DNA from 2 places in the Bradyrhizobium sp. USDA 3240 genome. Region 2 is predicted to be linked to the other one. Evidence: riboswitches for the same ligand, from Rfam matches in the RefSeq annotation. Region 2 holds a riboswitch; the other holds the start of a gene.
The links. A riboswitch is a leader RNA that binds a small molecule or an ion and turns the genes downstream of it on or off. The one in region 2 is predicted to bind ZMP and ZTP.
Positions count from the first base shown of each region.

Region 1: linked by a shared signal. The riboswitch ahead of ACVIGA_RS03250 (bifunctional 5,10-methylenetetrahydrofolate dehydrogenase/5,10-methenyltetrahydrofolate cyclohydrolase) and the one ahead of ACVIGA_RS12535 (serine hydroxymethyltransferase) in region 2 are both predicted to bind ZMP and ZTP.

Region 1 covers NZ_JBSSGD010000002.1:559,867-567,173, reverse strand. Annotated here, with positions in the region: gene ACVIGA_RS03285 (IS110 family RNA-guided transposase) at 186-1,118, shown strand; gene ACVIGA_RS03280 (GrlR family regulatory protein) at 1,256-1,606, opposite strand; gene ACVIGA_RS03275 (hypothetical protein) at 1,845-2,276, shown strand; gene ACVIGA_RS03270 (VOC family protein) at 2,292-2,675, opposite strand; gene ACVIGA_RS03265 (hypothetical protein) at 3,225-3,578, shown strand; gene ACVIGA_RS03260 (hypothetical protein) at 3,796-4,314, shown strand; gene ACVIGA_RS03255 (hypothetical protein) at 4,436-4,849, opposite strand; ZMP/ZTP riboswitch at 5,066-5,145, shown strand; gene ACVIGA_RS03250 (bifunctional 5,10-methylenetetrahydrofolate dehydrogenase/5,10-methenyltetrahydrofolate cyclohydrolase) at 5,161-6,087, shown strand; gene ACVIGA_RS03245 (MaoC/PaaZ C-terminal domain-containing protein) at 6,151-6,603, shown strand; gene ACVIGA_RS03240 (zinc-ribbon domain containing protein) at 6,754-7,176, shown strand.
Region 2 covers NZ_JBSSGD010000002.1:2,495,724-2,503,030, forward strand. Annotated here, with positions in the region: gene ACVIGA_RS12515 (ABC transporter ATP-binding protein) at 1-207, shown strand, start outside; gene ACVIGA_RS12520 (LysR substrate-binding domain-containing protein) at 391-1,368, opposite strand; gene bla (class A beta-lactamase) at 1,468-2,421, shown strand; gene ACVIGA_RS12530 (ankyrin repeat domain-containing protein) at 2,573-3,487, shown strand; ZMP/ZTP riboswitch at 3,571-3,656, shown strand; gene ACVIGA_RS12535 (serine hydroxymethyltransferase) at 3,691-4,968, shown strand; gene ACVIGA_RS12540 (c-type cytochrome) at 5,084-5,650, opposite strand; gene ACVIGA_RS12545 (outer membrane protein assembly factor BamB family protein) at 5,860-7,307, opposite strand, start outside.

The DNA of each region.
Region 1 (7,307 bases), 1.9 Mb from region 2:
CGTCATCCTTGTAAGTCTCGAATCGCCGGATCGGATAGAGTGTCCGGTGCGGTAGCGGACGGGAGACCGCTTCATCCCAGGGCTTTGAAGCCCGATCCTCAGCGCGGCGCCCGTCCGTTGTTCCATTGAACCCGAACAGTCGCGAGGGCCGCCTGGCGAGCCCGGTTGCGCAAGGAGGGGTGCAGATGGACGCGATCTACGTTGGCATTGATGTGTCGAAGGACCGGCTGGACGTGCATGTGCGTCCGAGCGGGGAAGCCTTTGCCGTGGCGCGTGACGGCAAAGGCTTGGAAGAGCTCGTTGCGCGCTTGCAGGTGATCTCGCCAGCGCTGATTGCGGTGGAGGCAACCGGCGGCTTCGAGACCATCGTCGCTGCTGCGCTGGCGGGCGCTCAGCTGCCGCTGGTGGTGGTCAATCCGGCCCAGATCCGGCACTTCGCGCAGGCGGTTGGTCAGCGTGCCAAGACGGACCCGATCGATGCGGCAGTCATCGCGCGGTTTGTCGAGGCCGTAAAGCCGGAGCCACGTGCCATGCCGGATCAGGAAGCCCGGCTGCTGGCTGAACTGGTCAGTCGCCGACGGCAGATCATCGAGATGATCGTTGCCGAGCGTCAGCGCGAGAAGCGGGCCGAGAATGTCCGCGTCCGCAAGAGCCTTGCCCGCCATATCAAGGTCCTCGAGAAGGAGCTGCCGGAGATCGACAACGACATCGACACGCTGGTGCGCGGCTCGCCAGTCTGGCGCGCCAAGGAGGAACTGCTGGTCAGCTTTCCTGGCGTGAGCAACACCCTCGCGCGGACCTTCCTTGCCGAGGTGCCGGAGCTCGGCGCACTCAATCGGCGCCAGATCGCGAGCCTCGCCGGTCTTGCCCCGTTCACCCGCCAGTCGGGCCGCTGGAAGGGCAAGAGCATGATCGGCGGCGGAAGAGCCAAGCTGCGCGCCGGGCTCTACATGGCCGCTCTGTCGGCCAGCCGATACCATCCGCAGCTCAAGGTCTTCTATCGGCGCCTGGTGACCGCTGGTAAGCCCAAGATGGTCGCCCTCATCGCCGTTGCGCGCAAAGTTCTCACCACCCTCAACGCCATGCTCAGGGACCAAAAACCATGGCAACCCGCTTGACGAAGAACACAGTCGCTGAGGAGCCGCGAAGCGGCGTCTCGAAGGATGCACGGTCCGGCTGGTAGCCGTCGACCCTTCGAGACGCGCGCAAGGGCGCGCTCCTCAGGGTGACGGATCTAGCAGCGGGCCTCGAAGAGCTAATTGATATCCGCGAGCTTGTGCAGCGTCGCGCCGAAGATCAGGCTCGCCTTGCCGACCAGCGCGGTTCCACTCATGGTGCCGCGGGTGTCGGTGAAGGTGCCGGAGACGCCGATGCCGACCGGCGCCGGCCCGCCGAACAGCGGGTTGTCGGTCTCGCGCGGCGTGGTGTGGCGTTGCACGAGGACCTCGCCCTTGAACGCATCACCCTTCACCGTGTAGCTGCCGGTGTAATACAGATAGGCATCGCCGCCGAGAATTTGCCCGTCGCGGAAGAGAATCACTCCGCTGCCCTTGCCGACGCGTCCGTCCAGCAGGGTGACGTGGATTGAGTACAGCCCGTTCTTCATAATGTCCCATTTTCCGGCTGCCGCGCCCGCAGCAATCCGGATTGGTTTTTTATGCCAAAGCGAGCAACCTCGTGCAATGCGGCAGGTTGATTCCGGGGGTGTCCGGAGTGACCGTGAACCCTCGGTTCCTGCCAGTCGGTGTGACGGCGCGATGACAGCGGACCGTGCGCGCGAATCGAACTGGCCCGCGAAATGCATAGCTCTGGTTGCACTGGCCGGTGAGTGCTGGAGCGAACACATGTCAGACTGGATTGAATCGGGCGGCCGTTTGGCGCGCCCTCGCAATGCCAATGGAACTTGGGCCCGTCGTGCGGGCCGTGTGATGGTGTCTCTCGGACTGATGATGCTGGTGCTGGCGGCCGCCGTGCAAATCGCGCGGGCGCGCGATCCCGATGGCCGCTACGCCAATTCGCCGCTCAAGGAATGGTTCGACGGTCTGCGCAGCGGCAAAGGGCCATGCTGCTCGGATGCCGACGGCAGCGCGGTCAGCGACGTCGATTGGGAATCGAAGGACGGGCACTACCGCGTGCGTCTCGACGGAGCCTGGGTCGATGTTCCCGACGAGGCTGTGGTCACCGAGCCCAACCGGGTCGGCCGCGCCATGGTCTGGCCGATCAAGAGCTACATGGGCGTGACGATCCGCTGCTTCATGCCCGGCAGCATGACGTAGCGGAGCGGTCGTCGCTCACGCGTATTTCTGGTCGCGCTCGAGCAGTTCGATCGAGATGCCTTGCGGGCCGCGGATGAAGCAGATCCGCACGCCGGGGCGGATCGTGGTCGGCTCCTTGGTGAACTCGACGCCCTTGGCCTTGATCTCGGCCGCAACCGCGTCGATGTCCTTCACGGTCAGCCCGAAATGATCGAGCCCCTGATACGGCGTCACCGGCGGGGCGTTGACGCCGTCGCCTTGCGTCACCTCCGCGATGAACACCTTGGCGCCGCCGAGTTGGACGTCGATGCGGCCGGGGCCGCGGATGATCTCGCCGCCGAGAATGTCGCGCAGCCAGGTCGCGGTTGCCTCGGGATCGGGACTGCGCAGATGGACGTGGTCCCAGGTGACGACAGGCATTGCGATCTCCTCGTTGTTCTCGCGCCGCTTGCGTGCGCGGCACTCGCTCTCGGGCGGCGCAAATCTAGCGAGGGGCCCGTTGGGATGCCATCCCTCCGTGATGCCAGCCGCAAGATTGTCGTCCCGGAATGAAACCATTCCGGCCGTCGGTGATTGGTTTCGCGTGGCCGCTCGACCTGCGGCCGTCCCGGATGCCGCATGCTGAGATGCCCGCGGCTTCTGTGCTGGGCGGCTCGATCGGGCGTCGAGGGTGAGGGCACGACGATGCGGATCGGCTTGGCGTCGTTTCGAAGGCTTACCGCCGGACGTCTCGGTGAGGGCGGCCTTTGCGTCAGCCTGCTGCTGTCGGCGATCGCGGTTGCCGGGATTGCGGCTTGGTTCATGCTCCCTGAGCCGAGTGATGCCGGAGAGCAGGATGTCAGGCCGGCGTCTTCCGCCGTCATCCGCTCCGCGCGGGATGCATCGACCGGTGCGCAGCCTGCCCAAATCACAAATCAAGCCGCTAGGGATGCGCCGGCCGCACCGGCAGGTGAACCGGCCACGGTCGGCATGGCCACCGCCGCGCAGCCAGCCGAGGCGGCCAAAGCGTCCGAGCCCGGAACCGAAAGATCGCCGCTGGACCGGCTGCGGATCGCCTCGCAATCCTGGCGGCGCGGCGGGCTGGGTTCGAAGGTGCTGGTCACCCTGACGGTGCGCAATGCCAATGATTTCGCGGTGAAGGATATCGAGATCGCCTGCGCCTTCATCCGCAGCGACGGCAGCCCCGTGACGGAACGCAAGCGGCTGATCCCGGACACCATCGCTATGAAGAGCCGCAAGACCTATCCGCGAATGCTGATCGGGTTCGTAAACGTTAACGCAAACAAGGCGAAATGCACCGTCGTGACCGCCAGTCGGGCTTAGTCCCTGCATCCCGAAAAAGTGACCGGGAATTGACTTGCCGGGTGAACCGTAACGGCCAGGCAGGAACTAACTAATAAGCCGACCGTTAGAGAACGACCCGGAAGCGCAGGATGGCGTCTGTCCGGGTGATCATGCGCGGACGATGAATTCGTTGCGCGATGGCTGGTGTCGTCGCGTCGAGTTGAACCGCGCCCGTAGCGCGGGGGGAGCACCTAAAATGCCTGTGGCGCGTTATTTCCTGTTCGTTGGTGGCGTGCTGCTTGCGCTGCTGTTCGTCGTCAATGCCTTTGTACCGCAGGAGGCCGTGGTCGCCAGCCAGGGCCTGTCGTCGCCCGGCGTCGACAGCAAGACCATGGTACGCATCAAGTCGACCCAGAAACTGCCGGAGCGGGTGGTGTACGACACCAACCTGCCGACCCTCGTTCCGTCGCAGGTGAACGCGGTTGCCGCAGCGGCCCCGCCGGCTGCCAGCGACGCATCGGCGCAGGCCCGCGTCCGCAACACGTTCGCCCAGTTCATTCCGCCGGAGAAGGCTGACGCACAGAAAGGCACCGTGGTGGCCGAGGCGAAGCCGGCCGAGCAGCCGGTGCAGGCGCCGAAGAAGCACAAGATTGCGCGCAGCCATACGCATTCCCAGCAGCCGATGCGGCTGGCCCAGCCCGGCATGTATCAGCCTTACCGTGTCGCGCAGCAGCAGCCGCGGATGGGCTTCTTCGGCGGCTTCGGCACCTGGTAGACAAGGACACGCCGCAACCGGCAATCGATAGGCCGCCGCAAACACTTGCGGCGGCATTTTCATGTCCGCGAGATCAGGCGGGTAACCGGTTGCGGGTAGGCGGCCGGGTGGCCGGAACCGGTTAGCGCGGCAGGCGCGGAATCTTGTCGGCGAAGCCGTTGTAGCAGGTCAGCCGCTCGTCCTCTTCCTTGACGAACCGACAATCGGCAACGCCCTTGGCAGGGGCGGCTTTTGGCTTGGGCTGCGGCTTGAAGATCTCGTCGTAGCACATCAGCCGCTCCTTGGTGGCGTCGTCGATGTCCTGGCAGGCCTGGAGCTTCTGCGCGACCGATTGCGGCTTGCCCGGTGCAGCCTTTTCGCCCTTCTTGGCTGCCGATTTCTTGCCGACCTGGACCAGCGGCTTGTCGCCGACCATCGGCTGCGGGGCCGCCGCCGGCTTGTCGGCGGCGGGGGGTGGCGTGGTGGCTGGAGCGGTGCCTTGGGCAAGCGCGGCGGCCGGGCAGAGGAGCGCCAGCGCGAGGATGATATGTCTCATGATGAAAATATCCGAAGTGGCGTGATGACCGGAAGGATGGCGCCGGGGATCGGAAAAGCCCGGCAAGCGCCGAGGCTTATCGCAAGTTCTGCCCGAATCCTACCCCCGGAGGGGGCCTGCCCGGCACCGATCCACCGGCAAAGCAGGGGCAATTCGTCGCCGGTTCGGCCGCAAGGGAGCGTGATTTGCGTTTGCCGGGCCGGGCGGCTATGACGGCGCGATCTGCGCGACTGGCGCTTGGATGGACCACCATCGGGGAGCGCAGAGACTGAACGCCGCGCGCCTGGGCACCGCTTCGAAACGGAGGTGCCATGACGGCGAACATTCTTGACGGGCATGCACATGCCCAAATTGTCATCGACAAGGTTGCGAACGAACTGGACCGGCTGCCCCGCGCCCCCGGGCTCACGGTCGTGCTGGTGGGCGATGACCCGGCGAGCCAGATCTACGTGCAGAGCAAGGTCAGGATGGCCGGGCGGCTTGGCCTGCGCGGCGAGGTCGAACGCCTGCCGGATGACGCCAGCGAGGCCGATCTGCTGGCCAGGATCGATGCGCTCAACGCGCGTGACGATATCGACGGCATCCTGATCCAGCTGCCGCTGCCGGCGCATATCGACGCCTTGCGCGTGATGGCGGCGGTCGATCCCGCGAAGGATGTCGACGGCCTGCATGCGCTGAACGCAGGCCGGCTGTTTCACGGCGACGATGCCTTGGTGCCGTGCACGCCGCTCGGCTGCCTCAGGCTGATCAAGTCGATCCGGCCGGATCTCACCGGCGCTCATGCCGTGGTGATCGGCAGCTCCAATATCGTGGGCAAGCCGATGGCCGCGCTGTTGCTGCAGGAGCAGGCGACCGTGACGCAGACCCATATCCACACCCTCGGCATCAGCAAGATCTGCCGTCAGGCCGATATCCTGGTCAGCGCGGTGGGGAAGGCTGCCCTCGTGCGCGGCGACTGGATCAAGCCGCAGGCCATCGTCATCGACGTCGGCACCACGCGCGTCGAGAAGCCGGAGGGCGGCTACGCGGTGTGCGGCGACGTCTTCTTCGACGAGGCGGTGCAGGTCGCCGGCGCGATCACGCCGGTGCCACGCGGCGTCGGCCCGATGACGATCGCCTGCCTGATGGAGAACACCGTGAAGGCCGCCAAGGCGCGGGCGGCCCGGCTGCAACAGCGGGGGATGCCTGCTGCGAGGCGCGAGCGGCGGGCTCCGCGCGCGTCTCGTGCCTGGATGTGACCCCAGAGGTAATGGAACGCCCGCAGCATTGGTCTATCGTCGCGCGACACACGGAGGCGGGCGATGCTGTATGCGGAAGATCTCACCGAGGGCCAGACATTCCAGCTCGGCACCTACACCATCGGCGAAGCCGAGATCCTGGAGTTCGCCGGCAAATATGATCCGGTGCCGATCCATACCGATCCCGTCGCGGCTGCGGCGGGCCCGTTCGGCGGACTGATCGCAAGCGGCTTCAACACCATCGCGATCTATCAACGGCTCGTCGTGGAGGCGATCTGGACCAAGGTGGCGGGCATCGTCGGGCGGAGCTTCGAGATCCGTCTGCCGAGCCCTGTCCGCCCGGGCGCCACGCTCACCGGGCAATCCCAGATCCAGAAAATCACCGTCAGACCGGAACGGCGCGACGCCGTCGTGATCTTCAAGACCGAGCTCGTCAACGACGAGCAGCGCCCCGTCCTTGTCCTGGTTCTCGATGCGCTGATCCACATGCGGCCGGCGGAGCAGCAGCGGACATAACCTCTGCCCGGATCGATCTGGCCGCCCGGCAATGCTGCGGCTACCATGGCAAGCCTGCCCCGAACTGGGCGTATCAATGACGTCGTCCTGATATGGCCGGACCGCCGGGCGGCAAATTCGTCGATACGGTGCAAGACGGATGGTGTGGGCGTGAAGCGCAGCAAGCAGACGCGCAGCGAGATCGAAGCCAAGCAGCACAAGGCTGAGGAATGGCGTCGCACGCTGGCACAACGCGCCGCCGAACGGCTGCGCCTGCGCGACTACAAGATCGCGCTGGCGCGCGACGAGGTTCCGGTGGTCACGAGCCAGCTCGCACCCACGAACAGCTATTCGATTCCTGATTTCGTCGAACGCGGAACCTATCGGCCCGAGCCGTTCGTCTGCAAGGATTGCGGCGTTGCCGAGGTCTGGACGCCGTTGCAGCAGAAATGGTGGTACGAGACTGCCAAGGGCGACGTGTTCACCAAGGCCGTGCGCTGCAGGGCATGCCGCACCAGGGCGCGCGCACGCAAATCCGCCGCGCGCCGCGTGCATCTCGAAGGGCTCGCCAGGAAGAAGCCTTCTGCCACGTAGCGAGCCGTTGCGCCTCGCGTCGGCCACACTGCACACAGCGATGGATCTGGAACCCGCGCGCAGGCGGTCAATGCGTCGCGCGCTCGGAACGTTTCGTGGCCTGATCGGTTCGAGACTTCGAAGCCCCCGGC
Region 2 (7,307 bases):
GCATTGTTGTCGGCCGTGCCGGTGGCCGATCCCAAGGCGAAAAAGCTGCGCATCCGTCTGAAGGGCGACGTGCCGAGCCCGATGAATCCACCGAAAGGCTGCCACTTCCACACCCGCTGCCCGATCGCCGAAGAGCGCTGCCGCCAGACCGCACCTGAGCTGCGTGAAGGCAGCAACGGGCATTCCGTGGCGTGCCATCTGGCGTAGGTGGCGGCGCCCCTGCTCGATCAGGTCGAGCACGTAGCTGGCTGCAGCGCTCTCTGCTCCCTCACCGTCACCCTGAGGAGCGCGAAGCGCGTCTCGAAGGGTCGACGGCCACCAGCCGGGCCGTACATCCTTCGAGACGCCGCTTCGCGGCTCCTCAGGATGACGGGGCTAGATGAACTTCGACTAGCGTTGCCGCTTCTTCGCAGTCTTTGTCTTGGCCTTTGCTTTGGCTTTCCGCTTGGGTCGCGCGGCAGGCACGTGCGGCGCATCCTTCACCTCTTCGCTCTCACTCACCTCCGCCCGCAACACCTCCAGCAGCCAATCCCGAAACGCGCGCATGCCGGGCGTGACCTCACGCGACTTCAGCCAGGTCAGCCAATAGGACCCCGCCGGCACTTCGGCCGCGAACGGCCGCACCAGCCGGCCGGACACCAACTCGTTGTTGAACATCGCAATCGGCACCAACCCGACGCCGACGCCGCGCGCCGCGGCCTCGGCCATCGCAACCGAACTGTCGAAGATCGGTCCCTGGATTTTCGGGCACGGCGCGCCTGCGACCGCAAACCACAGCGGCCATTCCTCGGCGCGGTAGGAGCGCAGCAAGAATTCCTGCGTGAGATCGGACGGCTTGCGCAATCGGCCCGCCACGTCAGCGCAGCACACCGGCGAGAGCGGCGCGGACAGCAGGTGGATCGCCTCGGTGCCATGCCAGGAGCCGTCGCCAAAGCGCAGCGCAAGATCGAGCCCGTCGCCCGCGATGTCGACGCGGTTGTTGTTGGTGAGCAGGCGCAGGTCGATATAGGGATGCGCGCGCTTGAAGCGATCGACCCGCTGCAGCAGCCATCCGGTCGCAAACGTCGTGACGCAGCCGACGGTGACGACCTCGCGCGTGCCCTTGGCCTCGATGCGGTCGATCGCCGCACCGATCCGTTCGAGCGCGTCTGACAGCACCGGCAGCAGCGCCAGCCCTTCGTCGGTGAGCACCAGTCCGCGCGGCAGGCGGCGGAACAGGCTCGCGCCGAGCGTATCCTCGAGCTGCTTGACCTGGTGGCTGATCGCAGTCTGCGTCACGCGCAGCTCCAGCCCCGCGCGGGTGAAGCTCAACAGCCGCGCGGAGGCCTCGAAGGCGCGTAGCGCGTTCAGCGGGAGGTGCCGGCGCATGGCGTCATGACCAAGTTTTCCTCATGCCTCGTTGTATAAATGATTGTTTGTGCTCCGTCACGCCGCCCGGCAGGTTCGCGCCGCCAACGGAGACGAGAAATGCTGACGAGACGGACATTCGGATTGCGCGCGCTGGGCCTTGCGGTTTCCTGCACTTTGCCGCGGCCAGGCGCCGCGGCAGGACAGAGCGCCGTAGCAGGACAGAGCGCCGTAGCAGGACAGAGCGCGGCGGCGGGACCAGGCGAGCCGGCAAAGCGGCTGCAGGAAGAATTTGCACGCATTGAGCTCGCGACCAGCGGCCGGCTCGGCGTCGCCGCGCTCGACATGGAGACCGGATTGCGCGCGAGCCGGCGCGGTGACGAGCGGTTCCCGATGTGCAGCACCTTCAAGGCGCTGGCTTCGGCCGCGGTGCTGCACCGGGTCGACCGCGGCGAATCCAGCCTCGACCAGCGCGTGCAGGTTGAGGCCAAGGATATCTTGGCCTACGCGCCGGTGGCCAAGCAACACGTCGGATCGAGCATGACGCTGTCCGAACTCTGCGAGGCCGCCATCACGCTCAGCGACAATACCGCCGCCAACCTGCTTCTGCGCGAGATCGGCGGGCCTGCCGGCTTCACCAGCTTCTTCCGCACCATCGGCGACAATGTCAGCCGCCTCGATCGCTGGGAGGTGGCGCTGAATGAAGCCGTGCCGGGCGATCTGCGCGACACCACGAGCCCGGTTGCGATGCTGAAAAGCTTGCAGCGCGTGGCGATCGGCGATGTCCTGCAACCCGCCTCGCGCCAGAAACTCGTCGACTGGATGGTCGCCAACAAGACCGGCGACACGAGGCTGCGCGCCGGCGTGCCGCGGGATTGGCGGGTTGGCGACAAAACCGGCACCGGCGATCGCGGCACCTATAACGACATCGGCGTGTTCTGGCCGCCCGGCCGCAAGCCGATCGTGGTGACGGTCTACCTGACCGGGGCAAGTGCTCCGATGGAGAAGTGCAACGAGGTGATCGCCAATGTCGCGCGCGCCGTTGCGAATGCGAGCACCGGGCAGACCGGCTAGAGCTGGATAACGCCGCGCGGCATCCCGTCGCCGCGCGGCTCGACTTCGCTGCGCGGCTTCAAAATCGCTGCGCGGCTTGGCAGCATCCAAGGATCATGCGACGCTCAATCCAAATGGCTGACCTGTCAGCAGGCCATACGGAGGACACGTCTTGTATCGCCGCATCGCCCTCGCCGCGCTGTTTGTTGCGGGCCACGCTCACAGCAGCTCTGCTGCGGCCGACCCGGCACGCTGCCGCGAGCTGACCCGCAAATACGAAACCGACAAGGCCCAGCTCAGCGCAGTCGAGATCTCGCTGACGCTATTCTCGGCCGCCAATGCCGATTGCATAAACCTCGCCACCGCGCTGCTCGATGGCGGCGCTTCGGTCGATGCGCGGGACCGGCTCGGCGCAAGGCCGCTGAGCCATGCCGCCCGCTCCGGCCATCTCGACATGGTCGACCTGCTGCTGGCCCGCGGTGCGCCGGTCGATGCGCGCAACCTCGCGGGATCGACCGCGCTGTATCTTGCCGCCGAGCGCGGCCATGTCGCGATCGTGCAGCGGCTGATCGATCGCGGCACCGACGTCAATCTCACCGGACGCAGCGGCGCTTCGGCGGTCGCGGCCGCCGCCTATGCCGGCCGGGACATGGTGGTGCGCATGCTGCTGGCGCACGGCGCCGACGGCCGCAAGGCCGACGACACCGGCAAGCCGCCGGTCGTGTATGCGGCCGCCGGCGGCCAGCTCGGCATCGTCAAGCAGCTGCTCGCACTCGATATCGACATCAACACGCGCTACGCCAACGACCTCACGCTGCTGATGTGGGCGGCCGGACCGGATGAGACCGTGCCGGAGGCGCAGGCGCTCGAGGTCGTCGCGTATCTGCTGGACGCAGGCGCCAGGGTCGACGATCGCGACGCGCGCGGACGCACGGCGCTGATGATCGCCGCCGAAGGCAACCACCCGGCGATCGCGAAGGCGCTGCTCGCCCACGGCGCCGATGCGGCGCTGGCCGACAAGGCCGGCAAGCACGCCGCCGATCTCACGATCCTGTCCGCGCTGCGCGAGGAGCTGACGCCGCGCTGAAGCTTGACGCGATGGACTCATTGGTTGCGGAAGGTCCGCAGGTCGGCTAAATTCTCCTTTGCGAAGAGTCTCCGTGCTCATTCGTCCTATCGCGCGACTGGCGAGCTAACGTGGAATAGACCACGGGGAAGCGCGAAGGGTTCCGACGCCGATCGCCTGGGCAACCAATCTGCTGGAAAAACAGCGTGTTGAGGAGCCCGATCATGCCGTCGTTTCGCAACGAACTGTCCATCAACGATCAAGAGATCGCCGCTGCCCTTGTCGGGGAAGAGCGCCGTCAACAGGACGGCGTCGAACTGATTCCGTCCGAGAATTACACCTATCCGGAGGTGCTTGAACTGCTCGGATCGGTCTTCACCAATAAATACTCCGAGGGATATCCGGGACGCAGATACTACGGCGGCCAGCAGTATACGGACGACGTCGAGAACCTCGCACGCCAGCGGGCCTGCTCGCTTTTTCGTGCCGAGCACGCCAACGTTCAGCCGCTTTCCGGATCACCGATGAATCAGGCCGTCTACCTCAGCCTGTTGCAGCCCGGCGACACGATCCTCGCCATGGACCTGTCCCACGGCGGTCATCTCACCCACGGCGCGCCGGTGTCCCACATGGGGCGTTTGTTCAACTTCGTTCGCTACAAGACGGCACCGTCAAACGGCGCGATAGATTTCGATGGACTGCGCGCGATTGCGCGTGAAGCGCGTCCGAAGATGGTGTTGTGCGGCTACAGCTCCTATCCGCGCGACCTGGACTATGCGGCGTTCAAGAATATCGCCGACGAAGTTGGCGCGCTCACGATGGCTGACGTGAGCCACTATGGAGGGTTGGTTGCCGCGAATGTCATGCGCAATCCGCTTGATGCCGGCTTCGACGTCATGACGACGACATCCCACAAGACACTGCGCGGCCCCCGCGGCGGGATCATCCTGTGCCGGAAGGAAAATGCCGGTCGGATCGATGCTTCCGTCTTTCCCGGGTTGCAGGGCGGACCTCACATGAACGTCGTGGCCGGGACTGCCGTGACGCTCAAGAAGGCGGCGACCTCGGATTTCCAGCTTTACGCGCGACAGGTTCTGCGCAACGCGAAGGTTCTTGCCGGCGCGCTGATGGAACGCGGGATGAAGCTGGTCACGGACGGGACGGACAATCACATGATGGTCGTCGATACGATAGCGTCCGTCGGGCTGGACGGGCGAGCAGCCGAGGACGTGCTCGATGCCATCGCCATCACCACAAACAAGCAAGTTATTCCAGACGATCCGCGTCCGCCGCTCAGGCCAAGCGGTATTCGAATTGGGACACCGGCAGCGACCACGCGTGGCATGGGAGATTCCGAAATGCGCCGTATCGGCGAGTTCATTGCGGGGGCTCTGCAGGCGAACGGAGACGATGCGATCCTCGCGCGTCTCAGGTCGGAGTGCATCGAGATGTGCCGAGCTTTTCCTGTTCCAGGCGTGGTGTCCGGGTCTCGACCGAACTGACCGGAACTTTGACGCTCAGATACGCGGAACGGGGTCGGGCGCTCGCGCCCGACCCGACCGCCAAAAACGCATATGCGACAGCCCTGCGCGCGCGTGAGGGTCAACCTGCCCGCCGCTACAACCCCGCCAGGTAGTCCACCAGCGCGTCGAGGTCGTCCGGCGACGTCGCTATCATGAGGTCCGACATGCCGGGATTGTTGCCGCGGGCGCGGGTGCGGAAATCGGCGATGGTCTTGGCGAGGTAGTCCCGTCCCATCCCGGCGAGCCGCGGCACCGTGCCGTCGCCCTGGAAGCGATCGAGGTGGCAGGCCGGGCAACCGACCGAAGCGCTGGCGCTGAGTGCCTTCGCTGCGACGTCCTTGGGCGCGCTCGGCTGGCCGAGATTCGGCCACGGCTTCTGCGAAAAATATTCCGCGATCGCCAGCATGTCGTCGCGCTCGAACTGGGTCGCGATCGGCTGCATGATCTCGCTCTTGCGATCGCCGCGCTTGAAATCGCGGAGCTGGATATAGAGATAGCCGGCCTGCTGGCCCCAGATCGTCGGAATGGTCTTGTCGACGGGCTTGCCGTCCTCGCCGTGGCAACCAGTGCAGACCTGCACCTTCTCCTCGATCGTCTCCGCGCGCGCATGCGCCGCAATCAGCAGCAGCGCGGCGCCGCACATCATCAATTTACCAAGCATCTGCTCATCCTAAGGCGCAGTATCCGTCCACCTGCGTCATTGCGAGGAGCGATAGCGACGAAGCAATCCATGCTTCCGCATAGGTGACACGATGGATTGCTTCGCTTCGCTCGCAATGACGCGGTTAGAACTTTCATCAAACAAAGCGAAGGCGGGACCGAACCGGTCCCGCCAATGCTTGCACGTGCGATTATGCATCCCGTCTCGGCTCAGTCGAGCGTGAAGGCGATGATGTTGTTGCCGCGCTTGTAGTCGAGCTGGGTGTTTCCGCCGGCACCGACCACGACATATTGCTTGCCGCCGATCATGTAGCTCGACGGCGGCGCGTTGACGCCGGCGCCGGCGCGGAAGCTCCACAGCTCCTTGCCGCTCGACGAATTGTAGGCCGCGAACTTGCCGTTGCCTTCACCGGTGAACACCAGGCCGCCGGCCGTGGCGAGGATGCCGCCGATCATCGGCTCGGGCGTCTTGACCTGCCATTTGATCTTGCCGGTGTTGTAGTTCACCGCGGTGATGTTGCCCGACTGCTTCTCGCTCGGGATCACCTTGAAGGCGCCGCCCAGCCACAGCTTGCCGTTCGGATAGGCGGAGCTTTCGACGTGGTAGGTCATCGGCTGGTGCAGGTTGATGGCGTAGGCCAGCTCCTGTCCCGGATCGGTCGCGATCGGCGACCATTCGACGCCGCCATTGGCGCCGGGCAGCATGCGCGCACCTTCCTTGGTCGGCAGCACCCACATGTTCTCCTGCGGCACCATCGCCTCGGAGAAGCGGATCAGGCTGCAGTCCTTGCGATCGTGCACATAGATGTGCCCGGTCTTGCCGGCATGGATAACACCGGGAATCGTCTTGCCGTCCTTGTCCTTGACGTTGACCAGCACCGTCGGGCTGACCGCGTCGAGATCCCAGACGTCATGGGCGATATACTGGAAGTGGCAGACATACTTGCCGGTGTCGAGATCGAGCGAGACCAGCGAGTTGGTGTAGAGGTTGTCGCCGGGCCGGTTCGAGCCGTCGAGGTCGGGCGACGGATTGCCGACGACGAAGTAGATCCGGTTGGTTGCGAGATCGACCGACGGGTTCTGCCACACGCCGCCGCCGAGCTTGGCATAGGGATCGCCGATCTTGGCGAGCACGTCCTTCTCGGCCTGGATATTGCGATGCATGTCGCGGCCGGTGGCATCCTTGGTCGCCCAGACGCCGACGGAGTTCTCCGGAATGGTGTTGAAATTCCAGAGCTGCTTGCCGGTCTTGGCGTCGTAGGCGCGCACGAAGCCGCGGATGCCGTATTCGCCGCCATTGGTGCCGATCAGCACCTTGTCCTTGACCACGGTCGGCGCCATCGTCTCGCTGTAGCCGAGCTCGGGATCGGCGATGTTGGTGGTCCAGACCACCTCGCCGGTCTTGGCATTCAGCGCCATCAGCTTGGAATCCAGCGTCGCCAGATAGACCCGGTCGCCGAGCACCTGGACGCCGCGATTGTTGGGACCGCAGCAATAGACGGTGATCGGGCCCATCTTGTGGGCATAGTGCCAGAGCTGCTGGCCGGTCTTGGCGTCGAGCGCATAGACATGGCTGAACGACGTCGTGACATACATCACGCCGTCGACCACGATCGGCGATGTCTCGAGCGACTCCTTGCCGTCGGTCTGGAAAATCC